Piscinibacter sp. HJYY11: one gene and its partner. Each later gene encodes a partner of the first gene's protein in a complex. Links are inferred from orthologs where the notes say so. Each region holds a gene or a part of one and is shown in the gene's direction. Other genes may lie near its edges. The genes, in order: xseA and JI745_RS07400.

What was found.
Region 2: the proteins of xseA (region 1) and JI745_RS07400 are in contact, whole or in part, in a cryo-EM structure (PDB 8TXR), measured with the Escherichia coli proteins. The link is inferred for Piscinibacter sp. HJYY11 from one-to-one orthologs.

What each region holds. Positions count from the first base shown.
Region 1 is NZ_JAERQZ010000001.1:261,685-270,783, forward strand. The notes cover bases 4,419-7,256. They hold xseA (exodeoxyribonuclease VII large subunit), read left to right. Parts: upstream 4,419-5,105; coding sequence 5,106-6,407; downstream 6,408-7,256. Other genes in these bases: JI745_RS01250 (MotA/TolQ/ExbB proton channel family protein), read right to left, coding at 4,419-4,753; JI745_RS01260 (superoxide dismutase), read left to right, coding at 6,497-7,078; JI745_RS01265 (DUF192 domain-containing protein), read right to left, coding at 7,139-7,256. In the rest of the region: JI745_RS01215 (hypothetical protein), read left to right, coding at 1-64; JI745_RS01220 (3-hydroxyacyl-CoA dehydrogenase), read right to left, coding at 68-826; adk (adenylate kinase), read right to left, coding at 896-1,549; kdsB (3-deoxy-manno-octulosonate cytidylyltransferase), read right to left, coding at 1,636-2,388; JI745_RS01235 (Trm112 family protein), read right to left, coding at 2,385-2,591; lpxK (tetraacyldisaccharide 4'-kinase), read right to left, coding at 2,603-3,616; JI745_RS01245 (biopolymer transporter ExbD), read right to left, coding at 3,679-4,098; more of JI745_RS01250, read right to left, coding at 4,109-4,418; more of JI745_RS01265, read right to left, coding at 7,257-7,585; JI745_RS01270 (hypothetical protein), read right to left, coding at 7,722-7,901; icd (NADP-dependent isocitrate dehydrogenase), read left to right, coding at 8,042-9,099. UniProt on the Escherichia coli protein: Bidirectionally degrades single-stranded DNA into large acid-insoluble oligonucleotides, which are then degraded further into small acid-soluble oligonucleotides.
Region 2 is NZ_JAERQZ010000001.1:1,637,409-1,646,432, reverse strand. The notes cover bases 1,993-4,755. They hold JI745_RS07400 (exodeoxyribonuclease VII small subunit), read left to right. Parts: upstream 1,993-3,134; coding sequence 3,135-3,377; downstream 3,378-4,755. Other genes in these bases: dxs (1-deoxy-D-xylulose-5-phosphate synthase), read left to right, coding at 4,266-4,755; JI745_RS07395 (polyprenyl synthetase family protein), read left to right, coding at 3,374-4,264; JI745_RS07405 (aromatic ring-hydroxylating dioxygenase subunit alpha), read right to left, coding at 1,993-2,870. Also shown: JI745_RS07415 (sulfurtransferase), read right to left, coding at 1-836; JI745_RS07410 (DMT family transporter), read right to left, coding at 841-1,743; more of JI745_RS07405, read right to left, coding at 1,743-1,992; more of dxs, read left to right, coding at 4,756-6,158; JI745_RS07385 (lipoprotein-releasing ABC transporter permease subunit), read left to right, coding at 6,210-7,466; JI745_RS07380 (ABC transporter ATP-binding protein), read left to right, coding at 7,459-8,136; JI745_RS26740 (hybrid sensor histidine kinase/response regulator), read left to right, coding at 8,229-9,024. UniProt on the Escherichia coli protein: Bidirectionally degrades single-stranded DNA into large acid-insoluble oligonucleotides, which are then degraded further into small acid-soluble oligonucleotides.

The sequences.
Region 1 (9,099 bases):
GGCCGGCCAGGACGGCACGGCCGATCTCGCGCGGCTGTGGTCGCTCGCCGCGCGCCGCAAATAGGCTCTAACGCGGTGCCAAGCGGATCGCACCGTCGAGGCGGATCACCTCGCCGTTGAGCATGTCATTCGTGATGATCTGGTGCACGAGCTTCGCGTAGTCGGCCGGAGTGCCCAGGCGGCTCGGGAAGGGCACACCGGCGGCCAGCGAGTCCTGCACCTCCTGTGGCATCGAGAAGAGCATCGGCGTGCCGAAGATGCCGGGCGCGATCGTCATGTTGCGGATGCCGTTGCGCGCCAGGTCGCGTGCGATCGGGAGCGTCATGCCCACCACGCCGCCCTTGGAGGCGGAGTAGGCCGCCTGGCCGATCTGGCCGTCGTAGGCGGCGACACTGGCGGTGGAGATCAACACGCCACGCTCGCCCGTCGATTCGGGCTCGTTGCGGCTCATCGCTTCGGCCGCGAGGCGGATCATGTTGAAGCTGCCGATCAGGTTGACCGTGACCACCTTGCTGAAAATCGCAAGGGGGTGGGCGCCTTCCTTGCCGACGGTCTTCACGGCGGGCGCGATGCCGGCGCAGTTGACGAGGCCCATCAGCTTGCCCATCGACACCGCTGCGGCCACCGCGGCCTGGCCGTCGGCTTCCTGGCTCACATCGCAGCGCACGAAGCGGCCCCCGAGCTCCTGGGCGATGGCTTCGCCGCGGTCGACCTGCAGGTCGGCAATCAGCACCTTGCCGCCGTTGCTGGCCAGCATGCGCACCGTGCCTTCGCCCAGGCCGGATGCGCCGCCGGTGACGATGAAGACCTTGCCTGCGATGTCCATGGGATGCTCCTGGTGAGTGCTGGATGAAAAAAGCCGCTCGGGGAGCGGCTTTCGGTTTGTCGTGAGTGATCAGCTCAGGGCTTGCAGGGCGCGGGCGGTGATTTCGTCGACCGTGCCGGTGCCCGAGATCTTGCGGTACTTGGGGGCGTTGGCATCGCCACTGGCGGCCCACTTGGCGTAGTACTCGACCAGCGGGCGGGTCTGGCTCTGGTAGACCTCAAGGCGCTTCTTGACGGTCTCTTCCTTGTCGTCTTCGCGCTGGATCAGGTCTTCGCCGGTCACGTCGTCCTTGCCTGCGACCTTGGGCGGGTTGAACTTCAGATGGTAGGTGCGCCCGGAAGGCTGATGCGTGCGACGGCCGCTCATCCGCTCGATGATGGCGCTGTCGGGCACGTCGATCTCGAGCACGACGTCGAGCTTCACGCCAGCGGCCTTCATCGCGTCGGCTTGCGGAATGGTCCGGGGGAAGCCGTCGAACAGGAAGCCGTTCGCGCAGTCGGGTTGGGCGATGCGTTCCTTCACGAGGCCGATGATGATGTCGTCGCTCACGAGGGCACCCGAGTCCATCACCTTCTTGGCCGCCAAGCCGAGCGGCGTCCCCGCCTTCACGGCGGCACGCAGCATGTCGCCGGTCGAAATCTGCGGGATGCCGAACTTCTGGCAAATGAACGCAGCCTGCGTGCCTTTCCCGGCGCCAGGCGCGCCCAGAAGGATGAGTCTCATGGGGTGTCCTCTATCTCTATGTATGGAATCTTGTCAGTGCCTGCAGAGCGGGCAGGCCTCAGGTGCAAACGAGAATAGCACGGGGGTCATACAAGAAGCTGACGCACACGTGCCAGGTCTTCGGGCGTGTCGATGCCAGGGCCAGGGCGCGTGTTGCTCACGTGCACCGCGATGCGCTCGCCGTGCCAGAGCACCCGAAGTTGCTCCAGCGACTCGATTGCTTCCAGCGGCGACGGCGGCAGCTGAGGGAATCGGCGCAGGAAGCTCGCGCGGTAGCCGTAGATGCCGATGTGGCGCAGCGGCGCCGGTTGCGGCAGCTGCGTCACGCCCTGCGCGTGGCCGTCTCGCCACCAGGGGATCGGCGCGCGGGAGAAATAGAGTGCCCGCGCCGAGCCATCGAGCACGACCTTCACGACGTTGGGGTTGAGCAGCTCGTCGACGTGGTCGATCTCGTGGGCGGCGGTGCTCATCACGCACTCGGGGCGCGACGCGAGCAAGCCGGCGCAGGCGTCGATCAGCGCGGGGTCGATCAGCGGCTCGTCGCCCTGAACGTTGACGACGGCATCGTCGCCTTGCAGGCCGAGCAGCGCGCAGGCCTGGGCCAGACGGTCGCTGCCGGTGGGGTGCTCGGGGTCGGTCAGCACACAGTCGACAGCGTGGGCGCGACAGGCCTGCACGATCTCGTCGTCATCGGCCGCCACCACCACGCGCGCCGCACTGGACGCCGCGGCACGGCGCGCGACGCGCACGACCATCGGCACGCCACCGAGATCGGCCAGCACCTTGCGTGGCAAACGCGTCGACTTGAGCCGCGCGGGCACCAGCACGGTGAACTTCACGCGGCGGCCTCCGGCGCAGAGGAGGGAGCGTCGGTGGATCGGGCTTCGGATTCGAGCATCACCGGGATGCCGTCGCGCACCGGGAATGCCAGCCGGTCGGCGCGGCACACGAGCTCATGCTGCGCATGCGTCGGCGGACGCTGGTGTTCGAGGGGGCCCTTGCAGAGCGGGCAGACGAGGAGCTCGAGCAGTCGAGTGTCCATGGACAGGTCCTTCAGGTGGTGGGCGTGAGCCACGGCAGCAGTTGCGAGGCGATCGCCGGGTCGATCTCAAAGTCTAGCGTTGCGACCCACACCCGCGTGCTGCCCATGTGGCCGGGGCGCAGCTTCACCGCGTCTTTCTCGGTGGCGATGACGTCGGTGGCCGTGGCGGGCCACGGCAGGGTGGTGAAGGGGTGGTGGTCGGGCAGGGGCAGCTCGTCGATCTGCAGGCCTTGGGCGCGCAGCATCTCGAAGTAGCGCTGAGGGCGCGCCATGCCGGCGGCGGCGATCACCTTGCGGCCTTGCAACGACACGAAGGCCTCGGGCGAGGCAGCCCGGCCGGCCCACCAGTCGGCGAGCGGGGTGAGTCCGCGCAGGCGGCGCTGCGCCTGGTGGCCCGGCAGCGGCGTGCTGGCACGGCTGGCGTTGTAGACCACGAGGCTGCGCGCAGGCACCTCGGCGGGCACCGGTTCCCGCAGGGGTCCGGCCGGCAGCAGCCAACCGTTGCCGCCGCCGCGCTCGTCGAACACGATCACCTGCGCATCGCGGGCGAGCCGGTGGTGCTGGAGGCCATCGTCGCTCACGAGCACGGTCAGGTCGGGGTGATTCTTGAGCAACAGCAGGCCGGCCGCGACGCGGTCGGCGCCCACCGCCACCGGCACCGTGGTGCGCAGGTGCATCAGCAAAGGCTCGTCGCCGGCCTCGCCGGCCGGCGTGTCGCGGGTGACGAGCTGCGGCTCGTCGACCGATCGGCCGTAGCCGCGCGACACGATGCCGGGGCGGTGCCCGTGGGTTCGCAACAGCTGGATGAGCGCCATCGTGGTCGGCGTCTTGCCGGCACCACCGACGATCAGGTTGCCCACGACCAGCACGGGCACTGGCAGGCGGTGCGTGCGCAGCAAGCCCATGCGATAGCCCGCGGCGCGCAGGGCGATGATGACGCCGTACAGCCATGACAACGGCCACAACAGCCACGCGATGGCGCCACGCCTGAGCCAGGCCTCTTGCAGGGTTGATGCAGCCGGCACGTTGGTGTCGTGAAGAAAGAGGACGGGCCGGGCAGCGGCCGCAGGGCGCGCCGCCAAGCCGCTCAGCGGCCCTGGTTGGCCTGGGTGGCGAAGGTCAGCTTGGGCAGCCCGGCACGCCGTGCTGCATCCATCACCGTGATGACCGACTGGTGCGCCGCCGTGGCGTCGGCCGAGATGATGATCACCGCGTCTTTCGAGCCTTCGGAGGCGGCACCCAGTTCGGCGGCCAGCATCTCCACGCTGCGGCCTTCGAGCAGCTTGCGGTTGATCGCATACCGCCCGTCGCCGGAGACCGAGACGATGATCTCCCGCGGGTTGTCGCGCGGGCGGTCAGCGTCGGCCGTGGGCAGCGTGACGTTGAGCTCGGTGAACTTGGAGTAGGTGGTCGAGAGCATCAGGAAGATGATCACCACCAGCAGCACGTCGATGAACGGGATCAGGTTGATCTCGGGGTCTTCTCGGAGGTGCTTGCGGAAGTTCATGGACATGGCCTCAGGGCGCCGCCTTCTTCACGGGGGGCACGGAGAAGCGCATCAGGTGTGGCACCAGCCGCTCGGCGGCCTGTTCCATCTCGAGGGTGTACTCCTCGATGCGGCCACGGAAATAGCGGTAGGCGATGAGGGCCGGGATGGCGATCATCAGGCCGAAGGCGGTGTTGTAGAGGGCGATCGAGATGCCGTGCGCCAGCATGGCCGGGTTGGTGCCGCCCGTGGGTGCCTGCGAGCCGAAGATCTCGATCATGCCGATCACCGTACCCATGAGCCCCAGCAACGGTGCGGCCGAGGCGATGGTGCCGATGGTGTTCATGTAGCGCTCCATGCGGTGCACGGCGACTCGGCCGGCCGACTCGAACGAGGCGCGCAGCACCGGCTCGGTGAGGCGCGGGTCGGCGATCACGGTACGCAGGCCGCTGGCCAGCACCATGCCGAGGATGGAGTTGTCGGCCAGCTTGTTGACGACGTCGGCCCCGGGCAGGTGCGCACGCGTGACGGAGATGACTTCATCGAGCAGCTTGGGGGGCGCGACACGCGCGGTGCGCAGGCTCGAGACCCTTTCGATGATCAGCGCCAGCGCCACGACGGAACACAGAAGCAAGGGCCAAATGGGCCAACCAGCGGCTTGTATGATCGAAAACAATCCTGTCCTCTTCGAGTCTGCCCCCAGGCGGGAGGCGCGATTATGGCCTTCTGGCCGCACTTGTCACCCCGTCCGATCGTTGCGTGTTGTGACCACGCTGCTCGCTTGAAAACACTTCCCGCGCTCGTCCACTGCAAGTGTGGATAACTTTGTGGGCAACCCAGGGGCACTCGCGCGCAGGCCGCGAAAAATCAAGCGCTGCGACAGTTTGCTCAAAACTTAGGCAAAGAAAATCTCTTGAAAATCAATAGCTTGCACGATTGTGAAAGCCTCGTGACAGCCAAAACGGCGCGCCATGCCTTGATTGGCGCGCTTGTGGAGTTCTCGACCCGCATCAGGCTTGGGTTTGCCCGTGGTTGAGCCACTGTTCGCGCGCCCTGAACGCGTGGTGTGGAGCGTTGCGGGCCTGGTGCACGCGGTGTCGGACGCACTTGCGGCGCGCTTCGCGGCGGTCACGATCCGCGGCGAGGTATCGGGCTTCTCGCGCGCCGCGAGCGGCCATTGCTACCTGAGCCTGAAAGACGCCGATGGCGAAGCGGCGCTGCTGCGCTGCGCAATGTTTCGCCGTGCGGCAAGCCTGCTCAACTTCGCGCCGACCGATGGCCAGTTGGTCGAAGTGCGCGGGCGGCTGGCGGTCTACGAGCCGCGAGGCGAGTTGCAGTTCGTCATCGAATCGATGCAGCGCGCGGGCGCCGGGGCCTTGTTCGAGCAATTCCAGAAGTTGCGTGCGCGGCTGGAAGGCGAAGGGCTCTTCGATGCCGACCGCAAGCGCGACCTGCCTCGTTTTCCGCGCCGCGTCGGCGTGGTCACGTCGCTGGGCGCGGCGGCCTTGCATGACGTGCTGACCTGCTTTGCGCGCCGTGCGCCGCATGTGGAGGTCATCGTCTATCCCAGCCTGGTGCAGGGGGCCGAAGCACCCAGGGCGCTGGTCGACGCCTTGCAGACCGCTGATCGCCGGCGGGAGGTCGACCTGCTCATCCTCTGCCGGGGCGGTGGCTCGCTCGAGGACCTGTGGGCATTCAACGATGAGCGCGTCGTGCGTGCGATCGTGGCGTGCGAACTGCCGGTGTTGTGCGGCGTGGGGCACGAGACCGACGTGACGCTGGCAGATCTGGCCGCCGACGTGCGGGCACCGACGCCCACGGCCGCGGCCGAGCTGGCATCGCCCACGCAGGAGGAAGGCCTGGCCCTGCTGGCCGCGGTGGCCCGCGTGATGGAGCGGCGTATCCACCTCGTGATCGACACCCAGGCGCAGCGCCTCGACCGTGCGACCTTGCGACTGATGCGCCCCGCCGAACTCGTGCGGCGGCAGGCCGAGCGCCTCGCGGTGCTGCGTCACCGTTTGCGTGCGCGCGCCGAACGGCATGTGCCGCAGCAGCGGCTCGCGTGCCGCGAGTGGCAAGGGCGCCTCGCGCGCTCGGCGAGCGTCGCGGTGGGCACCCAGCGGCAGCGGCTTGCGTCGCTCGAGGCGCGGCTTGCGGCGCTCGATCCCCGGCAGGTGCTGGCGCGTGGCTATGCGTGGCTGAGCGACGAGCAGGGCCATGCGCTCACGAGCGTCGACGCGCTGCACTCGGGCCAGACTGTCGCCGCCGATCTCGCCGATGGACAGGTGCGGGCGACCGTCCTGAGCGTTCAACGACGCACCGCCGAATGACCCGCCAGCGGCATGGCCCGCACGCTATTGCGTGAGCGTGCCTACAATGCCCGCGAATTTCTCTGGACTGCCCCCGAAAGGATTCGCTCATGGAACACACCCTGCCGCCGCTGCCGTATGCCCACGACGCGCTCGCACCGCACCTCAGCAAGGAAACGCTGGAGTACCACCACGACAAGCACCACAACGCCTATGTCGTGAATCTCAACAACCTGCAGAAGGGCACCGAGTTCGAGTCGAAGAGTCTGGAAGAGATCATCAAGACTTCGTCGGGCGGCATCTATAACAACGCGGCCCAGATCTGGAACCACACCTTCTTCTGGAACTGCATGAAGCCGCAAGGCGGTGGCGAGCCGACCGGTGCGCTGGCCGAGGCCATCAACAAGAAGTTCGGCAGCTACGCAGCCTTCAAGGAAGCCTTCACCAAGAGCGCCGTGGGCAACTTCGGCTCGGCGTGGACCTGGCTCGTGAAGAAGCCCGACGGCAGCGTCGACATCGTCAACATGGGCGCCGCTGGCACCCCGCTGACGACCGCCGACAAACCGCTGCTGACGATCGACGTGTGGGAGCACGCGTACTACATCGACTACCGCAACCTGCGCCCGAAGTTCGTCGAGGTGTTCTTGAACTCCCTCGTGAACTGGGACTTCGCGGCGAAGAACTTCGCCTGAGTGCAGCCCGTTTGCGCCATGAAAGAGGCCGGTCAGTGACCGGCCTCTTTGTTGTCGTGATCAGGAACCGAAGGGGCCGCCCGTGAGCTTGGCGCCTGGCTTGATGCCGCGCTTGGCGAACCATCCCTGGTTCATCTCGAGCACATAGCGAACCGGTTGGGCCGAACAGTGCGAGTTCAGCGTCTGCGGCTTCATGTCTTCGATGTTGACGATGGTGCCGTTGTCGGCAATGAACGCGGTCGACAGCGGAAGGAACGTGTTTTTCATCCAGAAGCACTGCTGCGCCGGTTGCTCGAAGACAAAGAGCATGCCTTCGTTGGTCGGCATCGACTGGCGGTACATCAGGCCCGTGGCCCGCTGGTCCGGGGTCTGCGCAACCTGCGCGTGAATGTTGTGGATGCCTGCGCCAAGCTTGATGGTCGGCAGGCTCTGCGGGGTGCCTTGTGCGCCGACGTTCATGCCTGCGGCCGAGAGGCAGAGAGCGAGCAGGAGGCGGCGGTTCAGCATGGTGAGTGGGCCCGGAAATGAGTTGGCGGGATTATCTCGAAGCCGCCAAGAAAAACGCCCGGTGAAGCACCGGGCGTTTTCGCAAGGTGACTGCCATGTGATGGCAATCGACCAAGAGTGTTCAGCGAGACGCTGATTACTTCTTGGCTTCTTCCTTCTTGGCTTCCTTCTTCTCTTCCTTCTTGGCTTCAGCCTTCTTCTCAGCCTTGGCTTCGGCCTTGGCGGCGGAAGCGGCGGGCTTGGCCGACTTGGCGTCGGTTGCGTAGGCGCCAACGGCGAACAGGGAAGCGATCAGAGCGGCCAGAAGCTTGTTCATTTGATTTACCTTTCGAAAGTTTTGGATCTGCCGCGCGCTCATCGCGCGGCAGGCAGACAACGTGGGTCCACGACAGTCGGTTGACAGAGTCCGTGGCATAGAATCTTTCGTTACCTACCCCGCAGTCCGGAGCCGACGACATGTACAAGCACATCAAAGTCCCTCAAGGTGGGCAGAAGATCAGCGTTAACCCCGACTTCTCGCTCAACGTTCCCGACCAACCGATCATTCCCTACATCGAGGGCGACGGCACCGGTTTCGACATCACGCCCGTCATGATCAAGGTGGTCGACGCCGCGGTCGCGAAGGCTTACGCGGGCAAGAAGAAGATTCACTGGATGGAGATCTACGCCGGCGAGAAGTCGACCAAGATCTATGGCCCCGATGTGTGGCTGCCTGAAGAGACGCTCGAGGTTCTGCGCGAGTACGTGGTCTCGATCAAGGGCCCGCTGACCACGCCGGTGGGTGGTGGCATCCGTTCGCTCAACGTGGCGCTGCGCCAGGAGCTTGACCTCTACGTCTGCCTGCGCCCCATCCAGTATTTCAAGGGCGTCCCCTCGCCGGTGAAGGAGCCCGAGAAGACCAACATGGTGATCTTCCGCGAGAACTCGGAAGACATCTATGCCGGCATCGAATACGAAGCCGAGACCGACAAGGCCAAGAAGCTCATCAAGTTCCTGACCGAGGAAATGGGCGTCAAGAAGATCCGTTTCCCGAACACCTCGGGCATCGGCATCAAGCCGGTCTCGCGTGAGGGCACCGAGCGCCTGGTGCGCAAGGCCATCCAGTACGCGATCGACAACGACAAGCCCAACGTGACCCTGGTGCACAAGGGCAACATCATGAAGTTCACCGAAGGCGGCTTCCGTGACTGGGGCTACGCACTGGCGCAGAAGGAATTCGGCGCCCAGTTGATCGACGGTGGCCCGTGGTGCAAGTTCAAGAACCCGAAGACGGGCAAGGAAATCACCGTCAAGGATTCGATCGCCGACGCCTTCCTGCAGCAGATCCTGCTGCGCCCGGCCGAGTACTCGGTGATCGCCACGCTCAACCTGAACGGCGACTACGTGTCCGACGCGCTGGCCGCGCAGGTGGGCGGCATCGGCATCGCCCCGGGCGCCAACCTGAGCGACTCGGTGGCCATGTTCGAAGCGACCCACGGCACGGCGCCGAAGTACGCCGGCAAGGACTATGTCAA
Region 2 (9,024 bases), 1.4 Mb from region 1 along the record:
CGCGGGCCCTTGGAGACTGGCCGGGTTGGTTCACTGCACCACTCGCTCCAGGACCCGGCATACAGGCGCGAACGGCCGAAGCCGGCCACTTCCATCGCCAGCAGGTTGTGGCACGAGGTGACGCCCGAGCCGCAGCTGTGCACGACCTGGCGCTCGTCGGGGAGGAGGGCGTCGAACTCGCGCTTGAGCTGATCGGCCGGCTTGAAGCGGCCATCGGGCTGCAGGTTGTCCTTGAAGAAGCGATTCACGGCGCCGGGAATGTGGCCGGCCACCGGGTCGAGCGGCTCGACGTCGCCGCGGTAGCGCTCGGGGGCGCGGGCGTCGAGCACGAGCACCTCGCTTAGGCGCTGCTGCAACTGCGAGGCATCGATGCGCGGCATGGCGGGCGGCAGCTCGGGGTAGGGCGCCGTTGCACGCGGGGCGGGCACATCGGCCGTGAGCGGTGCGCCGGCCGCGGTCCACGCCTGCAGGCCGCCATCGAGCAGCGCCACCGCGTCATGGCCCATCCAGCGCAGCACCCACCAGGCCCGCACGGCGAACATGCCGGCCTGCCGGTCGTAGACGACGACCGGCAGCCCCGGAGCGATGCCCGTGCGGCCCATCCAGGCCGCGTAGTCGGCACGTTCGCGCAGCGGGTGGCGGCCGTTGCGGCCGGTCTTCGCGCCCGACAGGTCGCGGTCGAGGTGCGCGTAGTGCGCGCCGGGCAGGTGGCCTTCGGCGTAGCTGCGTTCACCGGCGGTGGGGTCTGCGAGGTCGAAGCTGCAATCGAGCAGCACGGTCTCCGGGCGGCGGGCCAGCAGGTCTCGCAGGTCGGTAGCGCTGATCAAGGGGTGCATGGGCTCAGCTTTCGGTGGGGGTGGTGGTGTCCTTGAAGGCGGTGCGGCTGCGCAGCAGCGTGGCGCCCAGGCCCGAGGCGACGATGAAGCACATGCCCAGCACCGCCATCCAGGTGATCTTGTCGTTGAAGAGCAGCGCGCCGTAGAGGAACGAAAACGCGATGCCCAGGTACTGCAGGCTGGCGTTGACGAGTGGCCGGCCCACGCCGTAGGCGCGCGTCATCATCATCTGCGCCACGGTCGCAAGCACGCCCACGGCGAGCAGGAGCACGGGGCCTTGCCAGGTCGTGTGGGTGGACAAGCCGCCGCTTGCGAGCGCCGTGACGAGACCCAGCAGCATGCCGCCCACCGAGAAGTAGAAGACGATGCGGTAGACCGGCTCGCCGGCGCGGCCGAGGGCCGTTACCTGCAGGTAGGCGGTGGCGGCGAGCACGCCCGACATCAGGCCGATGAGGCCGTGCCAGAGCTGGTTCTGCTCGATGGTCGGCCGCAGGATCAGCGCCACGCCGATGAAGCCCAGCAGCACGGTGGCGACCAGCCGGCCGTCGACCTTCGACGTGCCCAGCATCACTGCGCCGCCGATGAGGAAGAGCGCCATCCACACCGACGACATGTAGTTGAGCGTCATCGCGGTGGCGAGCGGGAGGTTGCCGATGGCGTAGAACCACAGGCCCAGCGCAAGCACGCCGCTCACGCTGCGCCAGAAATGCATCGCCGGCACCGGCGTGCGCAGCGTGCCGCCCTGGCGCCTGGCCACCAGGAACAGCACGACCGCGCCCACCATGCCGCGGTAGAAGACGATCTCGGCGGTGTCGTAGAGCTCGCTGGCGAGCTTCACGCACACGCTCATGGTGGCGAAGAGGAAGGACGCCAGCACCATGAGCGCCGGCGCGGAGAGTCTTCCCATCAGCCGCGGTAGTTCATCGCGCGGCGATACCAGGCGTGGAACTCTTCCATGCCGTCTTCCATCGGCGACTGGTAGGGGCCGGCCTCGTTGTCACCGCGCTCCCACAAGGCCTTGCGGCCCGCATCCATGCGCATCGCGATCTCGTCGTCTTCCACGCAGGTCTCCATGTAGGCCGCCTGCTGCGCCTCGACGAACTCGCGCTCGAAGGCGGTGATCTCCTCGGGGTAGAAGAACTCCACCACGTTGAGCGTCTTCTGCGGGCCCTTGGGGTAGAGCGTCGACACCACCAGCACGTGCGGGTACCACTCGACCATGATGTTCGGGTAGTAGGTGAGCCAGATGGCGCCCTGCTTCGGCGGCTGGCCGTCGCGGAACTTCAGCACCGCCTCGTGCCACTTGAGGTAGGTGGCCGAGCCGGCCTTCGCGAAGCCCTTGTTCACGCCCACCGTCTGCACCGAGTGGTGGCGGCCGAATTCCCAGCTCAGGTCGTCGCAGGTGACGAACTGCGAGAGCCCCGGGTGGAAGGGGCCGACGTGGTAATCCTCGAGGTAGACCTCGATGAAGGTCTTCCAGTTGTAGTCGCACTCGTGCATGTGGACCTTGTCCAGCACGTAGCCGCTGAAGTCGAGGTCGGCCCGCGGGCCGAGCGTGGCGAGCTCCGCAGCGACGTCGCGGCCGTTGTCCTCGAAGACCATGCCGTTCCACGTCCGCGTCTTGTAGCGGTTGAGGTGCAGGCAGGGGTCCTGCTGGAAATGCGGGGCGCCGATCAACTGGCCCTTCAGGTCGTAGGTCCAGCGGTGCAGCGGGCAGACGATGTTCTGCCCCGTGTGGCCGCGGCCTTTCATCATCACCGCCTGGCGATGGCGGCAGACGTTGGAGATCAGCTCGATGCCCTGGGCGGTGCGCACCAGGGCCCGGCCTTCCCCTTCCTGGGGCAGGGCGTAGTGGTCGCCGACCTCCGGCACGGCGAGTTCGTGCCCGAGGTAGCGCGGGCCGTGCTGGAAGATCAGCTCCATCTCGCGGCGATGGAGGTCGTCGTCGAAGTAGGAGGAGACGGGGAGCTGGAGGCGAGGTTGCTCCAGGTGAGAGGGCCCCAGAGCGGGGAGAGCAAGGCTCAGGTCAGACATGATCCCGAGGTTTCCTTTTGACCGATGGTGAACGTGCCACCCAGGGCCGCAAGCCTCGGGTGGGGCTCATCGCTGCGCACGGCGCGGACGGGTTCGGTGCGATGCCTAAGCCCGGTCATTCAGCGAGGGACGCGGATTGTACCCAGGGGTGTCGATGGCCCTTTTGGGGGTGCGTGGTTGACCTGCATCACCTCTGGCGCTAGGCGTTTGCCGGGGCCCGCCCGCGGGTGCCGGCTGACTACAATCCCGGCTTTGCGCACCAAGATGGCCAAGACTCCTACCACCCCGCCTGCCAGCCCGGCGCCTCAGAACTACGAAGACGCCCTGGCCGAGCTGGAAGCCCTGGTGGCGGCCATGGAGGGCGGACAACTCCCGCTCGACGCCCTGCTGCAGAACTACCGCCGCGGCGCCGACCTCCTGAACTACTGCCGCGAGCGGCTCGACGCCGTGGAGCAGCAGGTGAAGGTGCTCGAAGAGGGCCAACTCAAGCCTTGGAAAAACGAATGATGGGCGTCGATTTCGAGACGTGGTGCCGGACCCAGCTCGACACGGTCGAGTCGGCACTGTCGGCCTGGGTGCCGCTGCAGGCCCCGGCCGGCCTCGGCCAGGCCATGCGCTATGGCGTGCTCGACGGCGGCAAGCGCCTGCGCCCGCTGCTGGTGATGGCCGCGGCCGAAGCGGTGCATGGCGCGGAAGGCGAGGCCGCCCTGCGCGCGGCCTGCGCAGTGGAACTGATTCACGCCTACTCCCTGATCCACGACGACATGCCCTGCATGGACAACGACGTGCTGCGCCGTGGCAAGCCCACGGTGCACGTGCAGTTCGGCGAAGCGCAGGCCATGCTGGCCGGTGACGCGATGCAGGCCCTCGCCTTCGAGGTGTTGACGCCCGACGAGGGCGTGCCGCCTGCACTGCAGGCCCGGCTGTGCTCCTTGCTGGCGCGTTCGGCGGGCCACGCCGGCATGGCCGGCGGCCAGGCGATCGACCTCGCCAGCATCGGCGTCACGCTCGACGAGCAGTCGCTGCGCGACATGCACCACCGCAAGACCGGCGCGCTGCTGCAGGGCAGCGTGCTGATGGGCGCTGCCTGCGGCCAGGCCAGCCCCGCTGCGTGGCAGGCGCTGTCGGACTATGGCGACGCCATCGGCGTGGCCTTCCAGGTGGTCGACGACATCCTCGACGTGACCCAGGCGTCCGAAACGCTGGGCAAGACCGCTGGCAAAGACCAGAACGCGAACAAACCCACCTACGTGTCGGTGCTGGGCCTCGATGCGGCCCGGCAGCACGCCCGCGAGCTGCGCGAAAAGGCGCTCGCGGCGCTCACCCGCAGCCACCTGCCCGACGTGCAGCGGCTGGCCGACCTCGCCAACAAAGTGGTGGACAGGGACTGCTGAGATGACGACCAACAACCACGCACTGCTCAACACCATCCAGAGCCCGGCCGACCTGCGCAAGCTCTCCCGGCTCGAGCTGAAGCAGCTTGCCGTCGAACTTCGCGACTACGTGCTGCAGAGCGTGTCGCAGACCGGCGGCCACCTGTCGTCGAACCTGGGCACCGTGGAGCTCACGATCGCCCTGCACCACGTCTTCAACACCCCGCACGACCGCATCGTGTGGGACGTCGGCCACCAGACCTACCCGCACAAGATCCTCACCGGCCGCCGGGACCGAATGTCCACGCTGCGCCAGTACGGCGGGCTGTCGGGTTTCCCGCGGCGTGACGAGAGCGAGTACGACACCTTCGGCACCGCCCACTCGTCGACCTCGATCTCGGCCGCGCTCGGCATGGCGGTCGCCGCCAAGATGCGCGGCGAAGACCGCCGCTCGGTGGCGGTGATCGGCGACGGTGCGATGACCGCCGGCATGGCCTTCGAGGCGCTCAACAACGCTGGCGTGGCGGGCGCCAACATGCTCGTGGTGCTGAACGACAACGACATGTCGATCTCGCCGCCGGTCGGCGCCCTCAACCGCTACCTGGCGCGCCTGATGAGCGGCAAGTTCTACGCCGCGGCGCGCGATACGGCCAAGACGGTGCTGAAGAATGCGCCGCCCTTGTTCGAGCTGGCCCGCCGCTTCGAGGAGCACGCCAAGGGCATGGTCGTGCCCGGCACGATCTTCGAAGAGTTCGGCTTCACCTATTTCGGCCCGATCGACGGGCACGACCTCGATTCGCTGATCCCCACGCTCGAGAACCTGCGCGACATGAAGGGCCCCGTGTTCCTGCACGTGGTCACCAAGAAGGGCATGGGTTACAAGCTGGCTGAGGCCGACCCGATCGCCTACCACGGCCCGAGCAAGTTCAACCCGGCCGAAGGCCTGAAGAAACCCGCCACGCCGCCCAAGCCGACCTTCACGCAGGTGTTCGGCCAGTGGCTGTGCGACATGGCGGCGGCCGACGAGCGCCTGGTCGGCATCACGCCCGCCATGCGCGAAGGCTCGGGCATGGTCGAGTTCGAGCAGCGCTTCCCCAAGCGCTACCACGACGTCGGCATCGCCGAGCAGCATGCCGTGACCTTCGCCGCGGGCCTGGCCTGCGAGGGCCTGAAGCCGGTGGTGGCGATCTACTCCACTTTCCTGCAGCGCGCCTACGACCAGCTGATCCACGACGTGGCACTGCAGAACCTGCCGGTGGTCTTCGCGCTCGACCGCGCGGGCCTGGTGGGCGCCGACGGTGCCACGCACGCTGGTGCGTACGACATCTCGTACCTGCGCTGCATTCCCAACATGAGCGTGCTGACGCCGGCCGACGAGAGCGAGACACGCCAGCTGCTGACCTCTGCCTTCAAGCAAAACCATCCGACGGCCGTGCGCTACCCGCGCGGCTCGGGCGCCGGCGTGGCGGTGCAGCCCACGCTCGACACGCTGCCCTGGGGCCAGGGTGAAGTGCGCCGCCGCGGCGAGCGCATCGCGATCCTCGCCTTCGGCACGCTCCTCTACCCGGCGCTGGCTGCGGCGGAAAACCTCGGCGCCACGGTGGCGAACATGCGCTTCGTGAAGCCGCTCGATGTGGCGCTCGTGACCGAGCTCGCGCGCAGCCACGATGCCATCGTGACCGTGGAAGAGGGCTGCGTGATGGGCGGTGCCGGCAGTGCGGTGCAGGAAGCGCTGCAGGCGGCCCGCATCGAAGTGCCGGTGCTCAGCCTCGGCCTGCCCGATGAATTCATCGAGCATGGCGACCCCGCCAAGCTGCTCAGCTTGTGCGGCCTGGACGCCGCCGGCATCGAGCAGTCGATCCTGAAGCGCTTCGGTGCCCGCCCCGCGCTGATCCGCCCCGCTGCCAATCATTGAGAGACCTGTGTCGTCGGGGCCGGGTGGGCCTCGGTTAGCATGCCCGCCCATATGAACTGGCCCTACGAATTGCAGATCGGCTGGCGCTACACGCGAGCGGGCCGTGCCGGCCGCCGCAACGGCTTCATCTCCTTCATCTCCGGTGTCTCGATGCTGGGCATCGGGCTCGGTGTGGCGGCGCTCATCATCGTGCTGTCAGTGATGAACGGCTTCCAGAAGGAGGTGCGCGACCGCATGTTGTCGGTGGTCTCGCACGTGGAGGTGCTCGAAGGGCGCGGAGCCGGGCTGCCCGATTGGCAGGCGACCGCGGCCGAGGCGCGCAAGAACCCGCAGGTCGTCGGTGCTGCACCGTTCGTGTCGGCACAGGCCCTGATCGCGCGCGGCGACGAGATGCGCGGCGCCGTGGTGCGCGGCATCTCGCCGAACGAGGAAGCCACCGTCACCGACCTCGCCGCGCAGCTGAAAGACACCACGCTCGCGAAGCTCGTGTCGGGCCAGTGGGGCATCGTGCTCGGCAGCGAGCTCGCGCGCCTGCTCGGCGTGCGTGAAGGCGACAACGTCACCATCCTCGCCCCCGGGGGCCAGGTCACGCCGGCGGGGGTGGTGCCGCGGCTCAAGCAGATGACGGTCGTCGGCACCTTCGACTCCGGTCACTACGAGTACGACAGCACGCTGGCGCTCATGCACCTCGACGACGCACAGCGGCTCTTCCGCGTCGAAGGCCCGACCGGCGTACAGCTGCGCCTGAAGGACCTGCACGAAGCCCCGACCGTCGCCTACGAGCTGAGCGCTGCGATGGGCGCGCAGTACTACGTGCGCGACTGGACGCGCACCAACCGCAACTGGTTCGCCGCCGTGCAGCTCGAGAAGCGCCTGATGTTCATCATCCTGACGCTGATCGTCGCGGTGGCGGCCTTCAACCTCGTCTCCACCCTGGTGATGACGGTGACCGACAAGCGTGCCGACATCGCCATCCTGCGTACCCTCGGCGCGAGCCCGCGTTCGATCATGGGCGTCTTCATGGTGCAGGGCGCGGCCTCGGGCGTGATCGGCACCTTGGCCGGCGTGGCAGGCGGCCTGTTGATCGCGTTCAACGTGGGCACCATCGTGCCCTTCATCGAGCGGCTGCTGCAGACGAGCTTCCTGCCGGGGAGCGTCTACCTCATCAGCCAGATGCCCAGCGAGCCGCAGTCGGGCGACATCGTGCCCATCACGCTGATCTCGCTGCTGCTGGCCTTCGTGGCCACGCTCTACCCGAGCTGGCGCGCGAGCCGTGTGCAACCGGCCGAGGCGCTGCGCTATGAGTGAATCGGTCATCGAGGCCCGCGGCCTGCACAAGCGCTTCACCGAGGGCGGCCTGGACGTGGCCGTGCTGCAAGGCGTCGACCTCAGCGTGCATCGCGGCGAGACGCTCGCGATCGTGGGCGCATCGGGGTCCGGCAAGAGCACGCTGCTGCACCTGCTGGGCGGCCTGGAGTCGCCGACCCAGGGCCAGGTGAAGCTCGCAGGACGCGACTTCGCCGCCATGGGCGCCAGCGAGCAGGGCGCGTGGCGCAACCAGCACCTGGGCTTCGTCTACCAGTTCCACCACCTGCTGCCGGAGTTCACCGCGCTCGACAACGTGGCGATGCCGCTGCGCATCCGCCGCCTGGGCACCGCCGAGGCGCGCGAACAGGCGCGCGAGGTGCTGGCCCAGGTGGGCCTGGCCGAACGGGTGGACCATCGCCCCTCGCAGCTCTCGGGCGGCGAGCGGCAGCGCGTCGCCATCGCGCGTGCATTGGCCGGCCGCCCGGCCTGCCTGCTGGCCGACGAGCCCACCGGCAACCTCGACCGCCGCACGGCCGACACCGTGTTCGAGCTGATGCTCGGCCTAGCGCGCGACCGGGGCATGGCGCTGGTGATGGTCACGCACGACGAAGCGCTGGCCGGCCGTTGCGGCCGTGCACTGCACCTCACGCTCGGGCAACTCGCGACCTGAGCAGCCGCCGGGGCGGGGAGACCCCACGGCGCACCCGCTGTCGCTAGACTTCCTGCAGGTCCCGGCTCGGGGCCTCCACGGAACACCCCATCGTGCCGACCCTACGCCCGCGCCCGGTCCGTGCCCTGACCCGATGGTTGGTGCTTGCGACCATCGTGCCGGGCTGGGCGCTGGCGTTGGCGCTGGTCGTCTCGGCTTACCAGCGCGAGCGCGACAACCGCCTCGAGGCCACGGTGCAGCGCGCCCGCGCGCTGGTGCAGCAGGTCGATCGCGAGCTGAACACCAACATCGCCGTGCTGCAGACGCTGGCCACCTCGACCCTCATCGACGAGGGTGACGACCGCGGCTTCCATGAGCGTGCGACCGAGGTGCTCAAGATCAGCGGCGGCGACAACATCGTGCTCTTCGACCGCGACCTGAAGGCCCGCGTGAGCGTGGTGCATGCCTTCGGCACACCCCTGCCACCGCAGAAGCAGGATCGCTTTCCGAGCGTGATGGCAACGCGCCGGCCCGCGGTGTCGGACCTGTTCGTCGGCCAGGTGTCCAAGCAGCCCCAGGTGGCCGCGGCGGTGCCGGTGGTGCGCGGCGAGCAGGCCATTGCGCGGCTGGAGATGGTGTTCAAGCCGGCGCGTTTCCAGCAGCTCCTCGACGGGCAGGGCTTCCCGCCGGAGTGGACGGCCGGCGTGTTCGATTCGACCGGCCACATCGTGGCGCGCAACCGCGATGCCGAGCACCACGTCGGCCGCCCCGCGGTGCCGGTCGTGCTGGCGCAGCTGCGCGAGCGCGACCACGGCATCTTCGAGGGGCGCACCAGCGAAGGCATCGACACGATCGCCGGCTTCGTGCGCTCGCCTGTTCACGGCTGGAGCGTGGTGATCGGCATGCCGC